Regions from separate parts of the Microbacterium sp. HM-570 genome, predicted to be linked through region 2. Evidence: predicted binding sites of a transcription regulator. Region 2 holds the regulator's gene; the other holds the start of a gene.
What was found. Region 2 encodes LexA, which represses DNA repair genes until DNA is damaged. Its sites were predicted from a motif close to TCGAACANNTGTTCGA; they were not measured.
Positions count from the first base shown of each region.

Region 1: the regulator LexA is predicted to act here: its motif matches at 10,628-10,643, upstream of ACT9TC_RS12375 (DUF222 domain-containing protein).

Region 1 is NZ_CM135111.1:2,577,443-2,589,512, forward strand. Features, by position in the region: gene ACT9TC_RS12330 (response regulator) at 1-382, opposite strand, end outside; gene ACT9TC_RS12335 (glycoside hydrolase family 6 protein) at 493-1,494, opposite strand; gene ACT9TC_RS12340 (acyltransferase family protein) at 1,504-3,645, opposite strand; gene truA (tRNA pseudouridine(38-40) synthase TruA) at 3,850-4,752, shown strand; gene ACT9TC_RS12350 (TetR/AcrR family transcriptional regulator) at 4,788-5,369, opposite strand; gene ACT9TC_RS12355 (alpha/beta fold hydrolase) at 5,362-6,201, opposite strand; gene ACT9TC_RS12360 (endonuclease/exonuclease/phosphatase family protein) at 6,340-7,113, shown strand; gene ACT9TC_RS12365 (LuxR C-terminal-related transcriptional regulator) at 7,236-8,837, shown strand; gene ACT9TC_RS12370 (hypothetical protein) at 8,951-9,118, shown strand; gene ACT9TC_RS12375 (DUF222 domain-containing protein) at 9,244-10,554, opposite strand; gene ACT9TC_RS12380 (VanZ family protein) at 11,088-11,540, shown strand; gene ACT9TC_RS12385 (UDP-glucose dehydrogenase family protein) at 11,519-12,070, opposite strand, start outside.
Region 2 is NZ_CM135111.1:732,376-744,445, forward strand. Features, by position in the region: gene ACT9TC_RS03435 (amino acid ABC transporter permease) at 1-67, opposite strand, end outside; gene ACT9TC_RS03440 (transporter substrate-binding domain-containing protein) at 140-1,003, opposite strand; gene ACT9TC_RS03445 (amino acid ABC transporter ATP-binding protein) at 1,096-1,887, opposite strand; gene ACT9TC_RS03450 (TrmH family RNA methyltransferase) at 1,971-2,783, opposite strand; gene rplT (50S ribosomal protein L20) at 3,054-3,440, opposite strand; gene rpmI (50S ribosomal protein L35) at 3,472-3,666, opposite strand; gene infC (translation initiation factor IF-3) at 3,742-4,419, opposite strand; gene ACT9TC_RS03470 (DUF1844 domain-containing protein) at 4,648-5,073, shown strand; gene ACT9TC_RS03475 (SseB family protein) at 5,086-5,889, opposite strand; gene priA (bifunctional 1-(5-phosphoribosyl)-5-((5-phosphoribosylamino)methylideneamino)imidazole-4-carboxamide isomerase/phosphoribosylanthranilate isomerase PriA) at 5,873-6,619, opposite strand; gene hisH (imidazole glycerol phosphate synthase subunit HisH) at 6,707-7,366, opposite strand; gene hisB (imidazoleglycerol-phosphate dehydratase HisB) at 7,363-7,965, opposite strand; gene ACT9TC_RS03495 (histidinol-phosphate transaminase) at 7,962-9,047, opposite strand; gene ACT9TC_RS03500 (LysM peptidoglycan-binding domain-containing protein) at 9,086-9,466, opposite strand; gene lexA (transcriptional repressor LexA) at 9,771-10,532, shown strand; gene ACT9TC_RS03510 (hypothetical protein) at 10,603-12,012, shown strand; gene ACT9TC_RS03515 (alpha/beta hydrolase family protein) at 12,064-12,070, shown strand, end outside.

The DNA.
Region 1 (12,070 bases), 1.6 Mb from region 2:
GGGGCGGGCGCCGCAGGAACGCATCGATGCGTGCCCGAAACTCGCGTGGCCGGAACGGCTTGACGATGTAATCGTCGGCACCGGCGCCGAGCCCCTGGATGACGTCGGATTCTTCGGCCATGGCGCTGACCATCATGATGAAGGTCGGACTGCCGCCCGCCCGGATGCGACGGGCAGCTTCGAATCCGTCGATGCCCGGCATACTCACGTCGAGCGTCGTGATGAGGGGCTTGTAGGCCAGGGCGGCACGGACGCCGTCCAGACCGTTACCGACGGAGACGACGGAGAATCCGGCCGACTCGAAGACGCTCGCAATCAGGTGCCGGACGTCGGGGTCGTCCTCGACGATGACGGCGGTGCGCAGCTCATCGGCATCGGCCATGCGGTCGCTCCCTTTGCTGACGGTAGATCCTGTCGAATTCTCGCATACACGGGGCTCGATTCCGTGCGACCGCGGGGCCCGCGTGGGTGTTGCGACGGGATTCGTCGGCGCTATTCGTCGTCGTTTTCCACGACGACGACGTCGGTGGTCAGAACGATGGCGGACTGCGGCCACCAGGCACCAGCCGGGGGGCCTCCGTTGCACGTGCCGTCGCTCTCGCCCGGCACCTTGATCCAGAGGTTCGTGTCGACGACGTCGTCGTGAACGGTTCCGGGAGCCGATCCCACACGCCGGTCCGGCGGGTTGCACCACTCGCCCGTCGACCCGACGCCATTGCGTCCGGAATCGATGACGGCTTGAGCACCGCCGAGCAATCCCGACAGCTGGCGCGCGTAGGCGACCTCGTCGGCGTCCGTGTTGTAGTTCGAGACGTTTGTGACGAATCCGCGGACCTGGTCGATGACGCCCATCTCGCGGATGAAGCCCGCCATGACTTCGGGGGAGTGCCACGTCGAATGACCGCCGTCGATATAGATGTCGGCGTTGTCGGCCGTCAGATTCGTGACCGCGCCCTGCAACTGCGGCGCGCGCTCGGCGAGGTTGCCGCATTCCTGGGCGAGCGCAATCGAGTCCGGCTCGAGCACGATGATCGTATCGATGCCGGATGCTCGCACCGCCGCCCCGATCTCGGCGGTCCAGGTCGCGTAGTCGGGTTCGGACAGTCCGCCCGCCGAGAAGTTGCCGCAGTCGCGTCCGGGTAGGCCGTAGACGACGATCGTGGAGGTGGCGCCCTGGTCGGACGCTTCCTGCGCGAGCGACGTGACGCGGGGTCCGACCTCGCCGATCGGGTCGCGCTCGGGCACCAGCCAGAACGCCGTGGGCTGGGCGGCGAGGTATGCCGCGGCGGCCTGCTCCGGGGAGTCCTCGGGGGCGCTCGCGGCCACCCGGGCGGCTTCTGTGTCGCTGAAGACCGCGACGCGGATGTGTTCTTCTTGCTCGGCCGCGACGTCACCGCCTCGGAGCAGCGCCCAGGCTGCCCCGCCCGCGATGAGCAGCACGAGAACCACGACGAGTGTCACGACGATCTGGCGGCTTCGGCGAGAGGACTTCACCGCTCGAATCTATCGTTCCGGCAGGTCCGCCGAGACACCGCGGTCGCCTCCGGGGCCCGCATCCGTATCGGCACCCGCGTCGGCACCGCTGTCGGCATCGCCACCGTCCTCGCGATCATCGTCGCCATCGACCAGGCGCGATGCGAGGGCCGAGACTCGGATCGACCTGTCGAACGCCGCCTGCGCCCGGGCGTTCTCCACGCCCTGCACCGCCGTCGCCACGGTCTCGGCGAACAGCCTCCCGCCCGTGGGGCCGGGGTGGATGCGGTCGCCCGCGAGCAGGTCCTGGTGTGCCGCGGCGGCACCCGCCCAGTCGGCGACGACGACGTTGGCCTCGGCGGCATCGAAGGTCGCGAGCTCGGCGTTGACCCCGGCGATCCAGTCGCGCGGGGCGAAGGCGTTCACGAGTACGAGGTGCCGGTCGGGTCCGATCGCCTGTTCGAGCCGGGCGAGCGCTTCGGCGCTGATCGGACCGTTCGTGCCGAGCGCGATGACGACGTACGGCCGGAGCTGACCCGCTGCGGCCTGCGCTTCGGCGATGCCGACACCCGCGTTCAGCGAGCGCGAGACGGATGCGTCGATCTGGATTCCCGGCAGGCGCTCCATGAGCCCGGGTGCCGACGCGAGCATGACGGAGTCGCCGATGGCGCTGACCTGGTCGCCGGTCACCGGGGTCGGTCGCGGACCGGGCACGGGCTCATCGCCCGTCTGCACGGCGAGCGGCGGCTCGACCCGGGGGCCGGTCGGTGACGGCGATGCTGAGGGGGCGTCTGCCGCGTCGAGTGCCTGTTGCCCCGCTTCGACCGCGGTCGCCCCGGACGTGACCTCGGGTGCGATCGCGATCGCGCTGGTCGTGGCCCCGGCGGCGATCACGAACGCCGTGACGCCCGCGAGAGCGGCGAAACGACCGGCCGGTGCCCCGGACAGGCGAGCGCGGAGAGCGGCGAACGAGGCGCGGAAGCCGCCCCGGCGGACGGGCGTCTCGATGAACCGATACGAGAGGGGGGCGGCGAGAAGAGTGATGGCGAGCGCCCAGAGTCCCACCGCGAGCGGCACCTCGGTACCGGGGGCGATCGACAGCCCCGCCATGAGGAGAACGAGCACGGGCCAGTGCCACAGGTAGATGCCGTACGAGCGCTGCCCGACGAAGCGGAGCGGCGCAAGATCGAGCGCGCGTCCCAGCACCGAGCCCGGCCATGCTCCGGCGGTGATCGCGACCACCGTGAGCAGACACGCGACGAGCAGCGCGCCCGGGAACGTTGCCGTATCGGGCGCGGGCGGGACGGTGGCGACCGCGACGATCCCCACGACGGCCAGTGCGCCGAAAGCCGTGACACCGCGACGAACGCCGGCCCGCAGCATCCAGGCCGTCGGTGCGCGAAGCGCTTGCCCCAGGGCGAACGCGAGGGCGACGCCGAGCAGGATGCCGAAGCCGTGCGAGTCGGTGCCGAAGTACGCCCGCGTCACGCCGGCCCCCGTGCCCGCAACCGCGCCGTCGCCGGCCGCGCCCGACACGAGCACGGCCATCCAGAGGGCCGACCCCGCCGCCGCGACGACGGCGACGCCCGCGCGGACGATGCGCGAGGGGATGAGCAACAGAAGCGGGAAGAGCAGGGGCCAGAGCACGTAGAACTGCTCTTCGACGGCGAGGGACCAGAGGTTGCGGAACAGCTCGGGGGTGCCCGCGTCGAAGTACCCGCTGCCCGCCGAGATCGAGATCCAGTTGAAGCTGAAGGTCAGGGCGCCGAGCACCTGTCGCCCGAATCCGACCAGGACGTCGCCGCCGATCGTCCAGACCCAGAGTCCGCACACCACGATGAGGGTCACGAGCGCCGGCAGCAGGCGGCGGGCGCGGCGTCGCCAGAACCCGACGAGCGAGATGCGTCGGCCCCGACCTGCGGCCTCGGACGCCGCGGCCTCGTTCAGCAGCAGCGAGGTGATCAGGAACCCGCTGATGACGAAGAAGACGTCGACGCCGATGAACCCCTGCGGCAGCCACCACGCGGGGAACAGGTGATAGGCCACCACGAGTGCCACCGCGATCGCGCGCAGTCCATCGAGGCCCGCATAACGTGCGCCACCGGAGACGGGGGCGGGCACGTGAGCGGGGGCCGGGGCGTGGCCCGGGGTGGGGGAGATGTCGCGAGTCATGGGTGCGGGGTGGTCGGCGCATCACACGGGGTCCGGGGAGTGTGACGTGCGCTCCCCGGTCGTGAAGACGGGGTGGTAGAGATGGGGGCGCCGACGCCTGCCAAGTTTACGTCCGGGGCACCGACACTGCGAGAAGGATCGCCCGGTCGATCCGCCGCTCTCCCATCGCTCTCTCATCGCGCGGCCCGGCAATAGGCTGATCGGGTGCGGACCCGCCTCGACATCGCCTACGACGGAACGCATTTTCACGGCTGGGCCCGGCAGACGAACCTCCGCACGGTGCAGGGGACGCTCGAGGATGCCCTGGCCCTGGTGCTCGGCTCGGGACACACACCCGGACACACGCCCGGACACACGCCCGGACACACCCCCGGCCCGACCGGCCCCCTCCCTCGCCTCGTCGTCGCGGGACGGACGGATGCCGGTGTGCACGCCGCCGGTCAGGTCGCACACCTCGATCTCGACACACAGCTCCTCGATGCCCTCGGCCGCTCGCGTCCGTCGTACGGCCCACCGCTCGATCTGCTGGCGCAGCGCGTGCGGGGCGTGCTCGGCAAATACCCGGACGTCACGGTGCGGAACATCCGCGAGGCGCCCGAGGGGTTCGATGCCCGATTCTCGGCCGTGTGGCGTCGCTACGCGTACCGCGTTGCCGATTCGACGACGGGCTACGACCCGCTCGAGCGCGCCCGCACGACGACCGTGAATGCCTTCCTCGATGTAGAGGCGATGGATGCCGCTGCCCGCTCGCTCATCGGACTGCACGACTTCGCCGCCTACTGCCGTCCCCGCGAGGGCGCGACGACCATCCGCACGCTCCTCGAGTTCGACTGGCGGCGCGACGAGAACGGCGTGCTGATCGCGAATGTGAGAGCGGATGCGTTCTGCCACAGCATGGTGCGCGCCCTGGTCGGCGCGTGTGTCGCGGTCGGCCGCGGCAGGCTGAGCATCGAGGACGTCGCGACCCTGCGAGACGCGCAGGAGCGCACCAGCGCCTTCCCGGTGCTCGCGGCCCGCGGGCTCACCCTGATGGAAGTCGGCTATCCCGCTGACGATCAGCTCGCGTCGCGCGCCGAGGCGACTCGCGCTCGCCGCGACGACGACTGACTCACGGAAGCTACAGCGAGTCGGATGTCCCCTCGCTACAGCGAGTCTGATGTCTCCGTCCAGCGCGAGAGCGCCACGGCGAACCCGTGCACCAGGCGATCAAAGCTGCGATCGATCGACGTCGGCAGCGCGAAACCACCCTGCGCTTCGAGCGAGACGAAGCCGTGCAGTGTCGACCGGAAGGCCCGGATCGCGTCCACCGCGTCGTCGCCCTCGAGTTCGTAGGCGGCGAGCACGTCGGCGATGATCTGGATGCTCGCGAGCGACGCGGCTGCACTTTCGGCGTCGTCCGCCGTAGGCATCATGTTGGATGCTTCGTATCGCGCCGGATGCTTCAGTGCCCAGTCGCGATACGCGTGCGACATGGCGTGGATCGCGTCGGCGCCGGAGCGCCCGACGGCGGCCCGAGCCAGGACATCGCCCAGCTCTTTCTTGGACTGGAGCGAGATGCTCCGCAGCAGCCCGGCCATCGAATCCATGTGCTTGTAGAGCGATGGCTGCCGCACGCCGAGCCGGTCGGCCAGGGCGGCGAGCGTCAGGCGGCTGAGACCTACCTCGTCGGCAAGGGACGCGGCCTCTTCGACGACCCGGTCGCGGGTGAGCCCAGCCCTAGGCACGCGGCGCCACCCGCTCGAGAAAGCCGAGCACCGCGCCCGAGGTGATGTCTGGCTGTTGGGACTGCGGGTAGTGGCCCGCGTCGGCGACCATCACGACCTCGGCGTTCAGGGACTCGCCGATCCACCGTGCCTCGGCGGCGGGGTCCTTGAAGTCGGCGTCGCGGTCGCCCATGATCACGAGCACGGGCGCCGTGACGCCAACCAGTGCCGCCTCGGCGGGATCGTGGTCGGTCTGCCGGGTGGTGAGGGAGAAGGCCTTGCCGTACGCCGGGCGTTTCAGGCTCGCGATGACCGTCGAACGGTACTCCTCGAAGTCCGCGGGCTTTTGGCCGCCGTAGAGCGTGGGCATGTATCCCTTCCAGACGGGGGCGATCCAAAGCGGTGCCATCATCGCGCGGAACATCGCCCGCGCCACAAAGTTCGCTGGGGGATTGCGCACGAAAGCTCCGACGAGCACGAGTCCCGTGACCTGCTCGGGGTGCTTCGCGGCCACGATGACCGCCGAACCTGCGGCGAGCGAGTTGCCGACGATGACGGCGCTGCCGCCGAGCTCGGCGATCAGCGCCGAGACATCTCCCGCGGTCGCGACGTCGCCGTACGACGTGAACGACGTGTCGCTGTCGCCGTGGCCGCGCAGATCGGTGGTCGCGACCGTGTAGCCGGCCGCCACGAGCGGGGGAGTGAGGTGCCGGTAGGACGAGCGCAGATCGCCCATGCCGGGTACGAGGACGACCAGCGGGCCGGAGCCCTGCACGTCGTAGGCGACGCGCCCCTCCGGGCGCGACAGGTAGCGAGTGGTGGCGCCGGACGAGGAAACGGGTGAGGAGGTCATAACAGCTATGATGCATCGCGCTAAAGCTAATGTCAATAGCCAAGCGGCGAACTGCCCCCTGAGAGTTCTCGAAGAACCGCAAAGTGGGGGGCAACGCGTCACCCGCCGGTAACGTCTCGCGCTTATTCTGGTGGCGGTATGAAGGTCATCTCTTACAACTTACGCAAGCACCGCGCGGCCACCGAGCTCGCGGCGCTCGCCGAGCGCTACGACCCCGACGTGCTGTGTCTGCAGGAGTGCGATTCCACCGACATTCCCGAGACCATCCACGGCCTCATGCTGGCCGATGCCACCAGCGGCAACCGTCTCGGGCTCGCGGTGTACTTCCGCAAGAACACTTTCCGCGCCGCCGAGGTGCGCGCGATGAGCCTGAAGAAGTCCCTCCACGACCGCGTGCTGAAGCCCGCGGAGGAGCGCCTGCTGGGCGTTCGCCTGCACGATATCGACGCGGGCCACGAGATGATCGTCGCGTCTTTTCACGCGGCGCCCCTCACCGCCCTCAACTCGCTGCGTCGACACCAGATCCGCACGGCTCTCGACGAGCTCAGTGCACTCGGTCCGGGTCTGCCCACCCTCATGGTCGGCGATTACAACTACCCGGTGTTCAAAGAGAATCTCGGCCAGCGGATCCGCGATCAGGGCTACGAGTTGAACCTCAGTGACGCCCGCACCTATACGCGCTACCGCTTCTTCCGCGGTCACTACGATTTCGCCACGTCGGTCGGTTTCGAGATCGACAACGTCACGACCCTGCCTCAAGGCCTCTCTGACCACAAGCCGATCCTCGTGACGGCCAAGGCGGTAGCTGCGACGGCGGACACGCCCGCCCAGGCGCCACAGAGCGCGGACCGAAACGCCGCACCGGGCGCTCCGGCACCCGACGAGCCCTTCGCGCCCGCGGCAAGCGCCTGATTCTCCTGGCTCCACTCGCGTCATAAAACGCCGTCCTCGGGGTCTCATGGGAGAGGGTGACCACGTCGGGCGCCCTCTATCGTGGTCGAACGCATCGGAACCGTCTGATGATGGGGATTGCCGTGAGTGACGAACAGCAGGTCGAGCGTGCGCCCGAGTCAGCGCACGAGCGGGTGTTCGTCGCGCCCGAGCACGTGCGTTCCGCGGTCGAGGATGCCGCGCGCGATGGAGGCTGGATGGCCGCCGCCGATGTCTTCCAATGGCATTGGGATCTCTACGCCACCCGAGATCCGCAGGCGATGCTCGAGGCGCTCAAGGGCTTACCCGGTGAGCTGTTTGTCGAGCGTCCGAGCATGTTGATCGCCGCCGACTATTTGCAGCAGGTCGCGGCTGGTCAGGACGTGGGTCGCTTCCACGACGGCGCCCGCGACATGTTCGGCGGCACCCGCGAGCCGCGAGAGTTGCTGGATTCTCTGATCGCGTTGACGGGGCGCGCGGCCGGGGCGCGCACGGAGGGTGCGCTCGACACGGCGCGCCTGCGATCCGTCGAGGCGCGACGGATGCTGGAGCGCACCGATGAGTCCGCCCCGGGTCGCGCGCGCGAGGCGTTGCCGCACCTCATGTTCCAGTGGGGGCGGTGCCGTGAAGTCGCCGACGCGGATGGCGCGATCGCCGAATACGAACAGAGCCATCACCTCGGCTCGATCACCGCACAGCCCGAGATCGCCCGTCGCGCCGCCGGTTCGCTGGCCTGGCTGCTCGCCGAGCGCGGCCGATTGTCGGACGCACGGACGTGGCTCGCTCACGCGCACGCGACAGAGCGCGACAGCCCCCGTTACGACGCCGTCCTGCATCTGACCGAGGCGCTCATCGCAGCCGATGAACTCAACGACGCCGCCGCGGTCGACGCGCTTGCCCGCATCGATGAGGGCACGATCGGGGAGTACTGGGCCGCACAGCTTTGGGTGCGCGCGATGATCGCTCGGGGGCCCCTCGCACCCCTGATCGTCCGGCACGAGATGGCGGGCGAGACCGAGCGTCGCGTGCGCGCTGTGTTCGATCAGGGCGCCAATCGGCGCTATCTCGTGCGCGTCGCGTCGGCCCTCGAGGGACAACTTGATGAGCCGTTGACCCCGACGACCCCGAACCCGGAAGAACCCCGAGCGGCCGATATGGTTCGTCCGGCCCAGGACCTCTACCGCGCGGGGTCGCATGCTGCAGCGAGAGCGCATGCTCGCACCGCGCTCGCCGCATCCCCGCCCGTGCGCGACGAAGCCGCAGCTCAACTCATCCTCGCCGCCTGCGAGCTCGCGATCGGGGGAGCGGATGCCGCTGGCCCCGCCTTCTGTCGAGCCCATGCGCTCATCGCCCATGAGCGCCTGTTCCGCACCTACCGAACCATCAAGAGCTCAGACCTCAGGGTGCTCGCAGATCTGTCGGGCCTCCCCGTCCCCGCGTCTCTGACCGAGCCGCAGCGCGACAGCAGCAGCACCGCCGGCACGAGCACCCCACGTTCCGACACAGAACGCCACGCAAACCTCGACGCTCTCACCCGCCGCGAGCGCGAGCTTCTGGTTCTCATCGCCGATGGTCTGCCGTTCGCCGACATCGCGGAGAATCTCTTCATCAGCCTCAACACGGTCAAGACCCTCACCCGCAGTCTCTATCGCAAGCTTGGCGTCCACAGTCGCGCCGAGGCCGCCGCCCTCGCCCGCCAGGTCTGAATAGCCCAACTGCGCCCTCACCCTCGCCTCGAGGGTGATCTCGAGTCGCTGAGGGGTGATATCTGCCGGAACCCCAGGGTGCGAGTATGAGCGCCCTCTAATGTTGCGAGCCGATGCCTTGCGCACCGCAGGGCTTCTCGTCTGTTCAGGGAGTCGTCGTGCCGCGCATGCTTCTCTCTTTCGCCGTGCGGGTGGGTGACCCGTTCGACTTCGGTGTGAGCATCAGCTCCAGCGAGTCGTTTACGGCACCAGGCTCCACGTGGAACGAGAAGCCGCAGTAGCGAAGGCCACGCGTCAGTCGGGTGATTCCGGCGGCGTGACAGGCGGTTCGGACCGTATCCGGGGGGACAGGTCCGAACCGCCTGTCATGTCGCTGGGACTCCGGACACGGAAGGGGACACGCCACTCAGAACGGTGGCGGCTCCAGATCAGGCACGAATCCCACCAAGACCGGTGGTGGAATGTCGATGTAGACCTTGCCGCCGGGTGAGGTCCACTCGAGCACCCCGCCGGGCAGGTGCCTGACCATCCACGGAGTCTCGCCCTTCAACACGTGATGCCGTCGACAGAAACACGCGAGATTGCAGTGCGACGTTTCGCCGCCGAGGGCATAGTCCCGCCCATGATCGACATCGCACCGATGCGCGGGCATTCGACACCCGGGGAATCGGCAATGAGGATCTCGAACCCGCAAATATCGGGTCAGATCGGCGGATCTCGTGTACCGATCGACCGCCAACACCCCTCCGGTAATCGGGTCGGCGAGTACGCGCTCCCATCCGGGTGCCGAGAGAGCCAAGATTCGGGCCGTATCGATGTCAACAGGAGCGCGGCCGACGAGTTCGGCGGGGTCAGCGGTGACGCCAGCCAACGCCAGCGCGGGGACCGTCACGTTGACGACCGCACGGATCGACGCGAGCCCGCCGTACCCGTCAGAGAGACCCTCGCCCGTAGCCGGGTCGATGTGATGGGTCAGCACGATCTCGGCCAACAGGTCAGCTCGAACCTGGCTGATCGTTCGCGGGTCGGGCTCGGCGCCGTCTGCAGCCGCAGCGGAAGCCTCGTTGGTGACCTTGCGGGCCATCTGCGTGAGCATGTCGTGCATGCCGTGTACCGGAACCGCGGGTCCCCGCAGAACCAGTTCGGCCATCCCGTCGGCGTCATCGCGCACCCACACACCGCGTCCCTCGCGGGCAACTTTGTGCCGATCGCCAAACGTGCGGGGCTGTACCTCTTCAACCAGACGGGCCAAGGACGCATTCAGTCGACCAGCGGTGGTCGACTCAGCCCGTGCGATCGCCTCGGCCTCGAAGGTCTCGCGCACGGAAGAATCTTCGATCTTCGACCCGTGATCGACGATCACACGGACGTGTGCCACGGCAACACGGCCTTCGGCCAGGGCCTCGAGCGTCGCCGCGAACTTGGTCGAGATGGTGTGTGCCTCGTCGATTCTGCGTTGCACAGTCCGATCGGACTGGTTCGCACGCGTGGCGAGCTCGGCTGCGATCGCCCGTAGCGGTAGTTCTGCTTCGCGCGCACTCGTCCGCGGCAGAGCCTCCATCCGCTCGAATGCGACGTCTCCCGCTCGGGCCAAGACGCGAAGCACCTTCGCCTCCGCGGAAGCCAGCTCGGCGAGCGCCGTCCAGTACTCATCCGCCACGTCGGCAGCAACGACGTCGATGCCGTCTACCTTCGCTTCACGCAGATTCGAACACATGTACTAAAAGTACCAGGGAGCGCCGACATCGAAGCCACGACTTCACGGGTCTGTGGATAACTATATCGAACAAAAAAACGAATGTTGGAACCATGGATGTCTCGCCTAGACCGCCGCCCCACCGCCCCCGCCCGCTCGCGGATCAACGAAAACGTGCCGCCACGCTCGAACGCAACCCGCCCCCCTCGACGGCAAGGGATCGCTCGCGATCCCGCGGCAGCCTCCGGGGCGCACCACGGCCAGCACAGCCCCAGGACTAGCGCCGAACCCGACGCCCCATCCGTCAGCATCGCCCCATGGGCACTGCCCAGGCCCGATCCGGTAGTCTCCAACGAACATCTGGGCTGCACCGGCGCTCCCGAACCGATCCGACCCAATCCGATCCAACTCGATGCGCACCCGGAGGCCCATACAACCCGCGCGGGGTACAGCCCCCCCGCCCCCGCACTGTCACCGGTGCCCGGTTAGCCGAACAGCGCCCCTGCCCCCTCCGTTCCCGCCCAAGAAGCCAGCCCCCAGAGCCGCCGCCCCCGATGTCACCTCAGCCCGCCCCGCAACGCGCCCACAGGCCCGCCTGGCTCACGCGCGCTGCCTGGGCCGCGTTGTTCGTCTACGGCGTCACTCTCGCTGCGATCGCACTCTGGCCGACGCACGTCGACGAGCCAGCCAGCGACCTCATCCGGACCGTCACGCGCGCTATTTCATGGCTCACCTACCCGCGAATTGAGTTCGCGGCGAACATTGCGCTATTCATTCCGTTCGGCGCGCTTCTCAGCATCCTGTTCCCGAAAGGGCGTTGGTGGCTCGTCATCGCCGCAGCAGTCGCAACATCAATCACAGCCGAACTCCTTCAGATGCTCGCAGCTGATCGAACGTCGACAGTGCAGGATGTTGTGGCCAACACATCGGGCGCCGCGCTCGGGGTCCTTATCGTGTACCTCGCTGCGAAGCTAGCTGAAAAGCGTCAGGGCCGGCCCATCCCGTAATAGGTCCACCCCTCGGCCCGCCAGGCTGCGGCGTCGAGGCAGTTGCGTCCGTCGATGATCACCTTGTCGGTGACCAGTGTGCCGGCGTGCGACGGCGACAGCTCGCGCCTGTACTCGTCCCACTCGGTCACGACGACGACGACGTCGGCGCCGCGCAAGGCTTCATCGCGGTCGGCGACATAGTTGAGTTGCGGATGCAGCCGCTCGGCGTTGGGGATTGCTTCGGGGTCGGTGATGGTCACCCACGCGCCAAGTCCGCGCAGTCGAATCGCGACGTCGAGGGCGGGGGAGTCGCGCACGTCGTCGCTGTGTGGCTTGAAGGCCGCGCCCAGCACGGTGACGTTCTTCTTGAATACGGAACCCCCAAGCGCCGTAACGACCAGGTCGACGGCCCGATCGCGGCGCCGCATGTTGATGGCGTCGATTTCACGCAAGAAGGCAACGGACTCACCGCGTCCGAGCTCTTCGGCGCGTGCCGAGAAGGCACGGATGTCTTTGGGCAGGCATCCTCCGCCGAACCCGATTCCGGC
Region 2 (12,070 bases):
CGAGGAGCAGCAGGGTGACCCGGAAGCCTTCCCAGAACACCGGCATCAGCGAGGCGAGTTGCTCCACGCGATCTCCATTCCTTTCAGGGGGACGGATGCCCCGGACGCAGAATTCTTGCCGCCCGGGGCATCCGCTCAATCAGTAGCGGTCGACCGCGGGCGGGTCGACGTACGGCAGGATCGTTCCGGCCGTGGCGTCCCAGGCGTCCTGGTAGCGACCGTCCTCATAGGCCGCTTCGAGCACGTCGTTGATCCACATGCGGAAGTCGGTGTCATCGAGCGCCAGGCCGATGCCGTAGGGCTCGTCCGTGAACGGCTCACCGACGACCTTGAACTCGCCCTCGTTCTGCGCGGCAAGCCCTGCGAGGATCACGTTGTCCGTGGACACAGCCACGACGGCGCCGCTACGCAGCGGCTCGAGGCAGTTGGAGTAGGTGTCAGTGAGCAACACCTCGGCGCCGAGCGCCTCCAGGTTCGCGGCGGGGGTCGATCCTGTCACCGAGCACACGGGCTGGCCGACCAGGTCATCCTCGCTCTCGATGTCCTCGTTGTCGGCCAGGGTCAGGATCGACTGGCCGGCCATGTAGTACGGACCCGCGAACGAGACGACCTCCTTGCGGGTGTCGTTGATCGTGTAAGTGGCGATGACGAGGTCGACTTCACCGTTCTCGATGAAAGGCTCGCGGTTTGCTGAAACCGCTTCCTTCCAATCGATGTCCTCTGCCGCGATGCCTAGTTCAGCGGCGATGATCTTGCCGATCTCGACGTCGAATCCTTCCGGCTCGTTCGTCGGGCCCATCAGACCGAAGAGAGGCTGGTCGAATTTCGTACCGATCGTGATAGTGCCCGCCTCAGCGAGCTCGGCCATTGTGGTGCCGGCTTCGAACGTGGGCGATTCCTCGGGCTCGACCGAGGTCTCGTCGCCGCTGCCGCCGGCGCATGCCGAGAGCGCGAGCGCGCCGACTGCCGCGAGGCCGATGAGGGAAAGTCGTGAACGTTTCATGTCCTACCTGTCCTTTGCTGTGGGGGTCGCGGGTTGGCGACCTGTTTTGTAGGGCCCCGGCCGCGGTGGCGACCAAGTATTTTCCGGTGCGCTCAGTGCTCGAGGATCTTCGAGAGGAAGTCCTGTGCCCGTTCGCTCTGGGGATTGGTGAAGAACTTCTCGGGGGTCGCCTCTTCGACGATGGCTCCGTCCGCCATGAAGAGCACGCGGTCGGCGGCTTTTCGTGCGAATCCCATCTCGTGCGTGACGACGATCATCGTCATGCCGTCCGCAGCGAGGCCGATCATCACATCGAGAACCTCGTTGATCATCTCGGGGTCGAGCGCGCTGGTCGGCTCGTCCATCAGGATCACCTTCGGGTTCATCGCGAGCGATCGGGCAATCGCGACACGCTGCTGTTGCCCGCCGGACAGTTGATTCGGCATCTTCGACGCCTGGTTGGCGACCCCGACACGATCGAGCAACTTCATCGCCATCTCGACGGCGGCTTTCTTCTTCATGCCACGGACCTTGATCGGCCCGAGCGTGACGTTCTCGAGAACCGTTTTGTGAGCGAAGAGATTGAAGGACTGGAACACCATGCCGACGTCTGCCCGGAGCTTCGCGAGTCCCGCGCCTTCCTCCGGCAGCTTCGCGCCGTCGATCGTGATGACGCCCGAGTCGATCGTCTCGAGGCGATTGACCGCGCGGCATAGCGTCGACTTTCCGCTGCCCGAAGGACCGATCACGACGACGACTTCGCCCCTGTTGACGACGGTCGTGATGTCGCGGAGGACATGCAGGTCACCGAAGTGCTTGTCGACGTGCTCGATGACGACGAGCGGCTCACCGCGCCGTGCTGCGATGTTCGACGTCTTCGGCTGTGCGTCGCTCTGGCTGACCATGAAGCTCACCCTACGCACGGGTCAGAAGAACCGATGCGCCGGTGACACGACCTTTACCGGACCGTAACAGGCGGTCGTCTCTCTCAGATGGAGCGCACGGAACGTTGGGCGAACGCACTCTCGTAGAGGCAGACGCTCGCGGCGGTCGCGAGATTCAGCGATTCCGCGCGGCCGTAGATGGGCAATCTCAGGGCCAGATCGGCGAGCGTGAGCGCCGTGTCCTCCAGGCCGCGGGCTTCATTCCCGAAGAGCCATGCGGTCGGCTCGGTGAGGATCCCGCTGTCGCGTGCCTCGAGCAGATCGTCGCCCTTCACATCGGCTGCGATGACCCGCAGGCCCGCGCCGCGCGCCAGCTCGAGCGCCTCCGCGAGGTCGGTCGTGAGCGCGATGGGCAGGTGGAACAGGGAACCGGTGGTCGCGCGCACGACCTTGGGGTTGTACGGATCGACCGTGCGGCCGGTCAACACGACGGCATCAGCGCCCGCGGCATCCGCTGCCCGGATGATCGTTCCGAGATTGCCGGGGTCGCGAACCTCTTCGCACACCGCGATCAGGCGCGGTGAAGCCCCGAAAACCTCGCGGATCGAAACCGGGAACTGCCGGGCGACTGCGACGACCCCTTGCGGCGTGACGGTGTCGGCCATGGCGTCGAGGACGGCTTCGGTCGTGTACTCGATCTCGACCCCGGCAGCGGAGGCGAGCTCACGCAGCTCACCGTGCCGCTCGATCGCTGTGGGGGTAGCGAAGAACTCGACGATCGCCTCGGGGCGATAGGTCAGGGCTTCGCGAACCGCCTGCGGCCCCTCGAGCAGAAACAGCCCGGTCTCTTGACGGGCGCTTCGTTTGGTCAGCTTTGCGACGGCGCGCACGCGCGGTGAGCGCGGGTTCTCGAGCACCCGCACAGTCTACGGCGCGGCGGTGTCGTACCCGCGAACGCCCGGCGACCCACTCTCCCCCGCCTTCACACAACCCCACCAACCAACCACCAACCACCAACCACCAACCACCCTGGGGCGTCAGAACGACGTTGGGGCGCGGGACACCGCGCCCCAACGAGAATCTGACGCCCCAAGCCGTGCGGAAAGGGATGCGGGAGGGCGACGGATGCCGGAGGCAGACGAAAACCCCGCCTCCGGAGGAGAGCGGGGCATTCGATCGACAGCTGCTTACGCGGATGCCTTGGGTGCCGAGGTGTCGGCCGGCAGAGCAGCCTTGGCCGTGGCAACGAGCGACGCGAACGTGGCGGGCTCATTCACCGCGAGCTCGGCGAGCATGCGACGGTCGACCTGCACACCCGCGAGGCCGAGGCCCTGGATGAAGCGGTTGTACGTGAGGCCGTTCTGGCGGGACGCGGCATTGATGCGCTGGATCCACAGACGACGGAAGTCGCCTTTGCGCTTGCGACGGTCACGGTACGCGTAGACGAGGGAGTGGGTGACCTGCTCCTTGGCCTTGCGGTACAGGCGCGAACGCTGTCCGCGGTAACCGGAGGCGCGCTCGAGGATGACGCGACGCTTCTTGTGGGCGTTTACTGCCCGCTTGACTCTAGCCATTTGTCTTGTTTCCTATCCTGATTCGGCGCGCTCAGCGACCGAGAAGCTTCTTGGCGACCTTGGTGTCGGCCTTGGACAGGACCTGGTCCTGGTTCAGGCGGCGAGTCCGACGACTCGACTTGCCCTCGAGGTTGTGGCGCATACCGGCCTGCTGCTTCTTGAGCTTTCCGCTACCGGTGATCTTGAAGCGCTTCTTGGCACCCGAGTGGGTCTTCTGCTTCGGCATCTCGTTTTCCTTTGCTGAGGCCCCGGAGGGCGTCGTGGGTGTGCACCCGCCGAGGCGGGAGTCGTGTGAGGGGTCCTACTCAGCGGCCGATTCAGCCGTTTCGGACTCTGTCCGGGGGGCGCGAGCCTCGCGTGCGGCCTGCTTGGTCGCGTCGCGCTTGGCGTTCTGCTCGGTCTTGACCTCGGACTTGTTCTTGTGCGGTGCGACCACCATGACCATGTTGCGACCGTCGATCGTGGGGTTCGACTCGACCGTGCCGAACTCGGCGACGTCCTCGGCGAACTTACGAAGCAAACGCACGCCCTGCTCGGGACGCGACTGCTCGCGACCACGGAAGAGGATCATCGCCTTGACCTTGTCTCCGGTCTTCAGGAAGCCCTCGGCGCGCTTGCGCTTGGTTTCGTAGTCGTGCTCGTCGATCTTCAGACGGAACCGGACCTCTTTGAGGACCGTGTTCGCCTGGTTGCGACGAGCTTCCTTGGCCTTCTGCGCAGCCTCGTACTTGAACTTCCCGTAATCCATGATCTTGACCACGGGCGGCTTCGAGTTGGGGGCCACCTCGACGAGGTCGAGCTCTGCCTCCTGAGCGAGGCGCAGTGCTGCCTCGATGCGGACGACACCGATCTGCTCTCCTGCGGGGCCGACGAGTCGGACCTCGGGCACGCGGATGCGGTCGTTGGTGCGGGGATCGCTGATGCGGAACTCCTCTAGATCTGGGTAACCGCACGACGAAGCCGCACGGGGTGGAAGCACCCGGAGACGAGAGTTTCCGGGTGAAGCGAACGTCGCATTCCACCCGGCGCGGAGTTGATACAGCCCGCCGGCCTTGTGCCCAGACCACCGGATGCCTCAGATCGAGACGAGCCAGCGGAGCACGTGTACCCGGTAGCCTGGCCTATGGTCGGCGCGGGTGGGATGCGAATCCTCTTCGAACCGAGACAAAAGTCCCGGAGCCCGCAGAAGTCTAGCAGAGAGCGACACGTGAGCACGATTCCCCCCGAAGACAACGTTTCTGAAGATGTCCAGCCCAGTAGGGAACCGGATGCCGCGACCCAGGCTCGCTGGGAGGAACAGGAGCGTGCCGCCTCGGCCGCTACCCGCGACATCGCGGATGTTCCGGCCGTTGAGATCATCACGACCACCGCGGTTCACCTGTTGAGCGCCGCCGCCGTCAAGACCGGCCTCGCCGACGACCCCGAGAGCCAAACCGACCTCGATGAGGCTCGCAAACTGATCAACGCCCTCGCCGGCTTGATCAGCGCGGCCGCGCCCGAAGTCAGTGACATGCACGCCCGGTCACTGCGCGATGGGCTGCGGTCGGTTCAGCTGGCGTTCCGCGAGGCATCCGTCATTCCCGACCCGATCGGCAAGGGTCCGGGCGAGAAGTGGACAGGACCCGTCACCTGAGTCGACCGGTGGTCAAGGAGCCGAGCGCTCCAGGCGAACCGTGAGCGAGTCGACGAGCGTTGCAATGCGGTCATCGGACGCCCAACGCTGAGCCAGGCGTGCGAGCACCGCATCCAGCTCCGATTGCTCGAGGCCCTGCATCAACGCCAGCTTGACGACCAGTTCCGGAGCGCGGAGTCGCGCGGTCGGGTCGCCGGGCTCCACCGCGAGATCGATGACGGCGAGCTCGCCCCCGACGCTCTCCTGGAGGCCCGCGAACACCTCTGGAGAGGCGAAACTGGGCTCCCAATCGATGCCCTGCGCCAGCGCCCAGACGGCGGGCCGACGGATGACGAACTCGGTCTCGGAGCCCGGATCGACCACGATCAGGTCTGTCCCCTCCCCCACGGCCGCCTGAGCTACGCGGAACATGGGCGTCGGGATCGGTCGGGCCGTGGCATCCCACGCCTGCATCGCCGCGACGCTCGAGAACGCGGGCAGCACCGTGCGCCCGTCGGGCGCGGCCACCGTGACGATCGAGAGTTCCTGCGTTTTGTCCACGGTCAGCCCGGATGGCGCGACCCCCGTCTCGCCGCGTTCCGCAACGAGGGGCACGAGCAGGCGGGCCGAGCGCAAGGAGTCGACCACAGCGGCCTGACCCACCTCGCCCGTGCGGAACGCGGCGAGGGCGACGAGAAAGGCTTCGGGCGCAGAACCGTCATCGCCGGCGTGCGGGTTCGGTTGGAACGCGCGTCCCTCCCAGGGAACGCCCGCCGAGTCGGTGCCGTGCTCGTGCACGCCACCGTCGGGGTCTTCCGGGTCAGCCGGCTGCGACATCCAACGCCTCGGCCAGCGTGAAGGCGCCGGCGTAGAGGGCCCGACCGACGATCGCGCCCTCGACCCCGAGCGGGACGAGTTCGCGCAGAGCCGCGATGTCATCAAGGCTCGAGACGCCCCCCGAGGCCACGACAGGCTTCGGCGTGCGAGACGTCACCTGACGGAGGAGGTCGAGATTCGGGCCCTTGAGGGTGCCATCCTTGGTGACATCCGTCACGACATAGCGGCTGCATCCGGCGGCTTCGAGGCGCTGCAGGACGGTCCACAGGTCGCCGCCGTCTTCGGTCCACCCACGCGCGGCGAGCGTCGTGCCGCGCACATCCAGGCCCACGGCGATCGCCTCGCCGTAACGCGCGATGACGTCCGCCGCCCACTCAGGGTTCTCGAGCGCCGCCGTGCCGAGGTTGATGCGGCTGGCACCGCTCTCGAGCGCGGCTTCGAGCGAGCGGTCGTCGCGGATGCCTCCGGATAGCTCGACCCGCACACCCTTGACCTGCTTGATCACTTTGCGCAGCACCGCGGTGTTGTTTCCGCGACCGAATGCGGCATCGAGATCGACGAGGTGGATCCAGGTTGCGCCTTGCCGGGCGAAATCGAGCGCCGCGTCGACGGGGTCGCCGTGGAAAGTCTCGGTGCCGGCCTCGCCCTGAGTCAGGCGGACGGCCTTACCCCCGGCGACATCGACGGCGGGAAGGAGGACGAGCTCGGGTGTTGCGGAGAAGTCGTTCATGGATCCTCGTGCGTGGGCGGATGCGCCGGTTTTACACCGATTTCGGGTGCCGCGCTGGGCGGTCCGAAGGCCGGATAGGCACGAAGCCTAGATGTTAGTCGGGGTCAGGCCGTCGATCCAATTCGCGAGCAGACGGATGCCCGCGGCGCCGGACTTCTCGGGGTGGAACTGCGTCGCCGACAGCGGCCCGTTCTCCACCGCGGCGAGGAACGGTGCGCCGTAGTCCGTCCATGTGAGATGCGGGTTGGCGAAAGGCCCGTTCGCCTCCATCAGCCATTCCTGCACGCCGAAAGAGTGGACGAAGTAGAAGCGCTCATCCTCGAGGCCGGCGAACAACCTCGACCCCGGATCGGGGCGGACCGTGTTCCATCCCATGTGGGGCAGAACGGGCGCGTCGAGTTCGCGAACGACCCCCGGCCATTCCCCCATGCCCTCGGTATCCACGCCACGCTCGACGCCGAGCTCGAACAGAACCTGCATGCCGACACAGATGCCGAGCACGGGGCGCCCGCCCGCCAGACGCCGGTCGATCAGTCGGTCCCCGCCGCTCGCCCGCAGCGCCTCCATGACCGCGCGAAACGCACCGACGCCAGGCACCAGAAGACCGTCGGCCTCGAGCACGAGCTGCGGGTCCGACGTGAGTCGCGCATCAGCGCCCGCGGCCTGCAGCGCCTTGACGGCCGAGTGGACGTTGCCGGAGCCGTAGTCGAGGACGGCGACGAGCGGGCGAGCCCCGTCATCCGTCACAGCGCACCCTTGGTGCTCGGGATCCCCTCGACGAGGGGATCGAGCGACTTGGCCTGGCGGAAGGCTCGGGCGAAAGCTTTGTACTCGGCCTCGGCGATGTGGTGAGGGTCGCGCCCCTCCAGCACCCGAACGTGCACGGTGAGGCCGCCGTTGAACGCGATCGCCTCGAATGTGTGCCGCACGAGAGATCCCGTGAAGTGGCCACCGATCAGGTGGTGTTCGAAGCCTGCCGGCTCACCCGTGTGCACCAGGTAGGGACGACCCGAGATGTCGACGACAGCCTGCGCGAGGGCTTCGTCGAGCGGGACCAGGGCGTCGCCGTAGCGGGAGATGCCGGCCTTATCGCCGAGCGCCTCGCGGATGGCGATGCCCAGCACGATGGAGACGTCCTCGACCGTGTGGTGCGCGTCGATCTGCGTGTCGCCCGTCGCCTTCACGGTCAGGTCGGTCAGCGAGTGCTTCGCGAATGCCGTCAACATGTGATCGAAGAATGGAACGGTCGTGTCGATGCTGCTCCGACCGGTTCCATCGAGGTTGATTTCGAGGTCGACGGATGACTCACTCGTGCGACGAGTCTTGCTCGCCGTGCGCTCGCTCATGCCTGCGAGTCTATCGACGCGAGTTGGTCGAGGAATGCTGTGGTCTCGTCTTCCGTGCCGGCCGAGACCCGCAGCGTGCCGGGCAGGCCGACGTCGCGCACGAGTACCCCGCGTTCGAACAGCGCGCGCCAGGTAGCGGCGGGATCACTTACCCCGCCGAACAGGATGAAGTTGGTCCACGACTCGTAGGGTTCGTAGCCGAGCGCGGACAGCGTCGCACCCATGCGGTCACGTTGCCCGACGATGTCATCGACCATCGCGAGCATCGTGTCGGCGTGGCGCAGCGCACCGAGCGCCGCGGCTTGCGTCAGCGAGCTCAAGTGGTACGGCAGTCGCACGAGGCGCAGCGCGTCGATGAACGCGGGGTCAGCCGCGAGATAACCCACGCGTGCACCGGCGAAGGCGAACGCCTTGCTCATCGTGCGTGACACCGCCAGACGGGGACGATCGTGCAGGAGCGTCAACGCCGACCGCTGGTCGTGCGGCGCGAACTCCCAATACGCCTCGTCGACGACGACCACGCCCCGGGAGGCACCGTACACCGCCTCGATGACATCGATCGGCAGCGGCGTTCCCGTCGGGTTGTTCGGGGAGCACAACAGAATGATGTCGGGATCTGCCGCGGCCACTTGCTCGGCAGCGAACTCGGGGGTCAGCGTGAAGTCGTGTCCGCGATCGCCCGCGATCCAGCTCGCTCCGGTTCCGGCCGCCAAGAGCGGGTACATCGAATAGGTGGGACCGAATCCGAACACCGTGCGGCCCGGCCCCCCGAAGGCCTGCATGATGTGCTGCAGCACCTCGTTCGATCCGTTCGCCGCCCACATGTTCTCGGAAGTCAGACCGTGGCCGAGATAGTCGGCAAACGCGGTGCGCAACGTATCGAACTCGCGGTCGGGATAGCGGTTGATCTCACGCAGCGCGACGGCGATCCCGTCGAGGATGTCGTCGGCGACCTCCTGCGGAACCGGGTGGGTGTTCTCATTGACATTCAGCGCGATCGGCACGCTTGCCTGAGGAGCCCCGTAGGGGATCTTTCCCCGGAGATCGTCGCGGAGAGGAAGGTCTTCGAGGGATGCGCTCACCCCTCCCATGCTACGACGCGCGGGCAGAGGGGCGACGTCTAGGAGGCGAGGTGGGCCGGGATCGCGATGCTCTGTCCCGCGACAACTGACGAAGACCCGAGCGCGTTCAGGCGAACGATCTCGTCTACGACATCCCTCGGATCGGAGGCCGGTGCCATCTCGAGGGCGATCGACCACAGGGTGTCGCCCGGCTCGACCAGCACGGTGGTGAACTCATCGGTCGACGCCGAAACGCTACGCGAGGCGAGGGCCTCACCGCTCGCGAGCACGCCGACGAAAACCGCCGCCGCGAGAGGCAGAGACACCATGCTCACGACGACGCGACGCCCGCGCGCCGTCAGCCGCAGGCGAGTGTGCGATGGCATCGGCATGAGTGCGGTGATCATCTTGTCCTCCTGGATCGTGCGGTGCTGTGTCACGCGGGATGAGCGTGGGGGCCGCGAGTCCGTCAGGGCCGATCGCGATTCCAGCTCCGCATCCGACTCTCGGCCGGGAGAGCCGGATGCGAAGTTGTGTTCCGAAGTTATCTTCGAGTATTTCATCTTGTCAAGTCCTTCTTGCGCTTCGAATGGCCCGAAATCGTTCGACACGCTCGAACAGATGTGCCGAAATGTCCCACGGACCGGATAGTGTTTCGATGGTCGCGCTGGTGCAAGAGCAGTACACCAGCGACCACCGACATTGCATTCAGAGCGACGCCTCGTACGGCGGAAGGAGCACGACATGACGCTTGAGCCCGGGGATTCCGCGCTGGCGGAGTCGGATGCCGAGAGGGACTCCGACGCGAGTGCGGACGACGTATCCGTCGCAGGAGAAGTAGCCGGGCCGCGGCCGCGCACGCGGCGTCGCAAGAGTCTCAGCGACAAACAGCTCGCGATCCTCGAAGTGATCCAGCGCGCGGTGCAGGCGCATGGCTACCCGCCGAGCATGCGCGAGATCGGCGACGCCGTCGGCCTGCGCTCGCTCTCGAGCGTCACCCACCAGCTCAACCAGCTCGAGCTGTCGGGTTACCTTCGCCGCGACTCGGGCAAGACCCGCGCGATCGAGATCTTGATCGATCTTCCGGGAAGCGCGGCCGAGAATCCCGCAGACGCGGCCCCGCCCGTCGGCGACGCCGCAATGGTGCCCCTCGTCGGCCGCATAGCTGCGGGCGTCCCCATCACTGCCGACCAGCAGGTCGAAGAAGTATTCCCGCTCCCGCGCCAGCTCGTCGGCAAGGGCGAACTGTTCATGCTGCGCGTCTCGGGCGAATCGATGATCGACGCAGCAATCTGCGACGGCGACTGGGTTGTCGTCCGCACGCAGGCGACCGCTGAGAACGGGGACATCGTGGCGGCCATGCTCGACGACGAGGCGACCGTGAAGACCTTCCGGCGGCGCGACGGGCACACATGGTTGCTGCCCCGCAACAGCGCGTTCGAGCCGATCCTCGGTGATCACGCGACCGTGCTCGGCAAGGTCGTCGCTGTCCTGCGCGCCGTCTGACGTCCCGCGGGCCGCGCGCTGTTGGGCGGGAGAACCTGCGCGCACATGCGTCGGGGCGGTATAAGGAGATGTGACCAACCCCACCCCTGCCTCCGCGAACGATGCGGATGTCGCGCGTCGGCTCGCTGAACTCGAAGCCGAAAACGAACAGCTCCGGTCGCGCCTCGACGAGACGCCCGACCGCCCGGACCGCGTCTCGCGTCCGCGGAAGGGCACGTGGCGCGGCGTTCTGTCCTCGGCAGTGATCGTCGTCGCGGCGCTCTTGGTACCGGTCTCGATCGTCTCGGCGTGGGCTCGCACCGAACTCGTCGACGAGACCGCATTTGTCGCGACGTTCGCTCCCCTGGCGCAGGATCCCGCTGTTCAGGCACTGATCGTCGATGAGGCGACGGTTGCGATCGACGAGTCGCTCGATCTGCAGGGGCTGACCGACGATCTGTTCGACGGACTCGGTGGCCTCGGCCTGCCGCCCCGCGCCACGGCAGCGATCGACTTGCTTCGCGGACCAGCGGTCGAAGGGCTCCGCGGCCTGATCGGCACATCCGTGACTCAGCTCGTGGAATCGGACGTGTTCGCCTCGGTCTGGGAGACGGCCCTCCGCGCGAGCCATCGTGGGCTGGCCGCGGCCGCGACGGGCACGACCCCGACGGGCGCCGTCACCATCAGCGACACGGGCGAGGTCGGCATCTCGCTCGCCCCGATCATCGACGAGGTGAAAGAGCGGCTGGTGGCCCAGGGGGTCGGCTTCGCCTCGGCAGTTCCCTCCGTCGATCGCACGATCGTGCTCGTCCAGAGCGACGCTCTCGTCACCGTTCGCATCGTCTACGGAATCGCGGCGGCGGTCGGATGGTGGCTGCCACTCGTCACCCTTGCCCTGTTCGTCGGTGGGGTCCTTCTCGCACGCCGGAAGAGCGTCGCACTCGTCGGAACGGGCGTGGCCATCGCGCTCGGCGGCGGAGCCCTCGCCGTAGCCCTTGCGATCGGCGCGACGGTTGCGTCGATCGCGGCGTCGCAACTCGCTCTGCCGATCACGGCCGTCGATGCCATCTACGAACAGATCATCACGGCGATGCGCGACACGGCGGCCGTGATCGCGCTGATCGGCGTTCTGCTCGCGATTCTTGCGTGGGTGCAGGGGCGGAGCACAGCCGCCATCGCCATCCGGACCGGCGCCGCAGGCATCAACCATCGCCTGCGCTCGACGCTTCGATCCAGCGGAGCGGATACGGGCCGCGTCGGTCGGTGGATCTACACGTACCGCGTCCTGGTGCGGGTCGCCCTCGCCGCGCTGGTAATCCTCTGGCTGTTGACGCTCCGCCCCCTCTCGATCGGTGATGTCTCACTCGTCCTCATCGTCGCGCTCCTGGCCTGGTGGGCGACCGAACTCGCACAGAGCGATGCGGTAGACGATGAACCCGCACGCGCCGAGCCCGAGCTCAGTGCACCGGAGCCCAGTGCGCCCCAGCGCGTCACCGCGTAGGGCAGCCGGCTTCACACACGCGTCGTCGGCACCTCCGCGTAGCCTGTCGTGATGACCA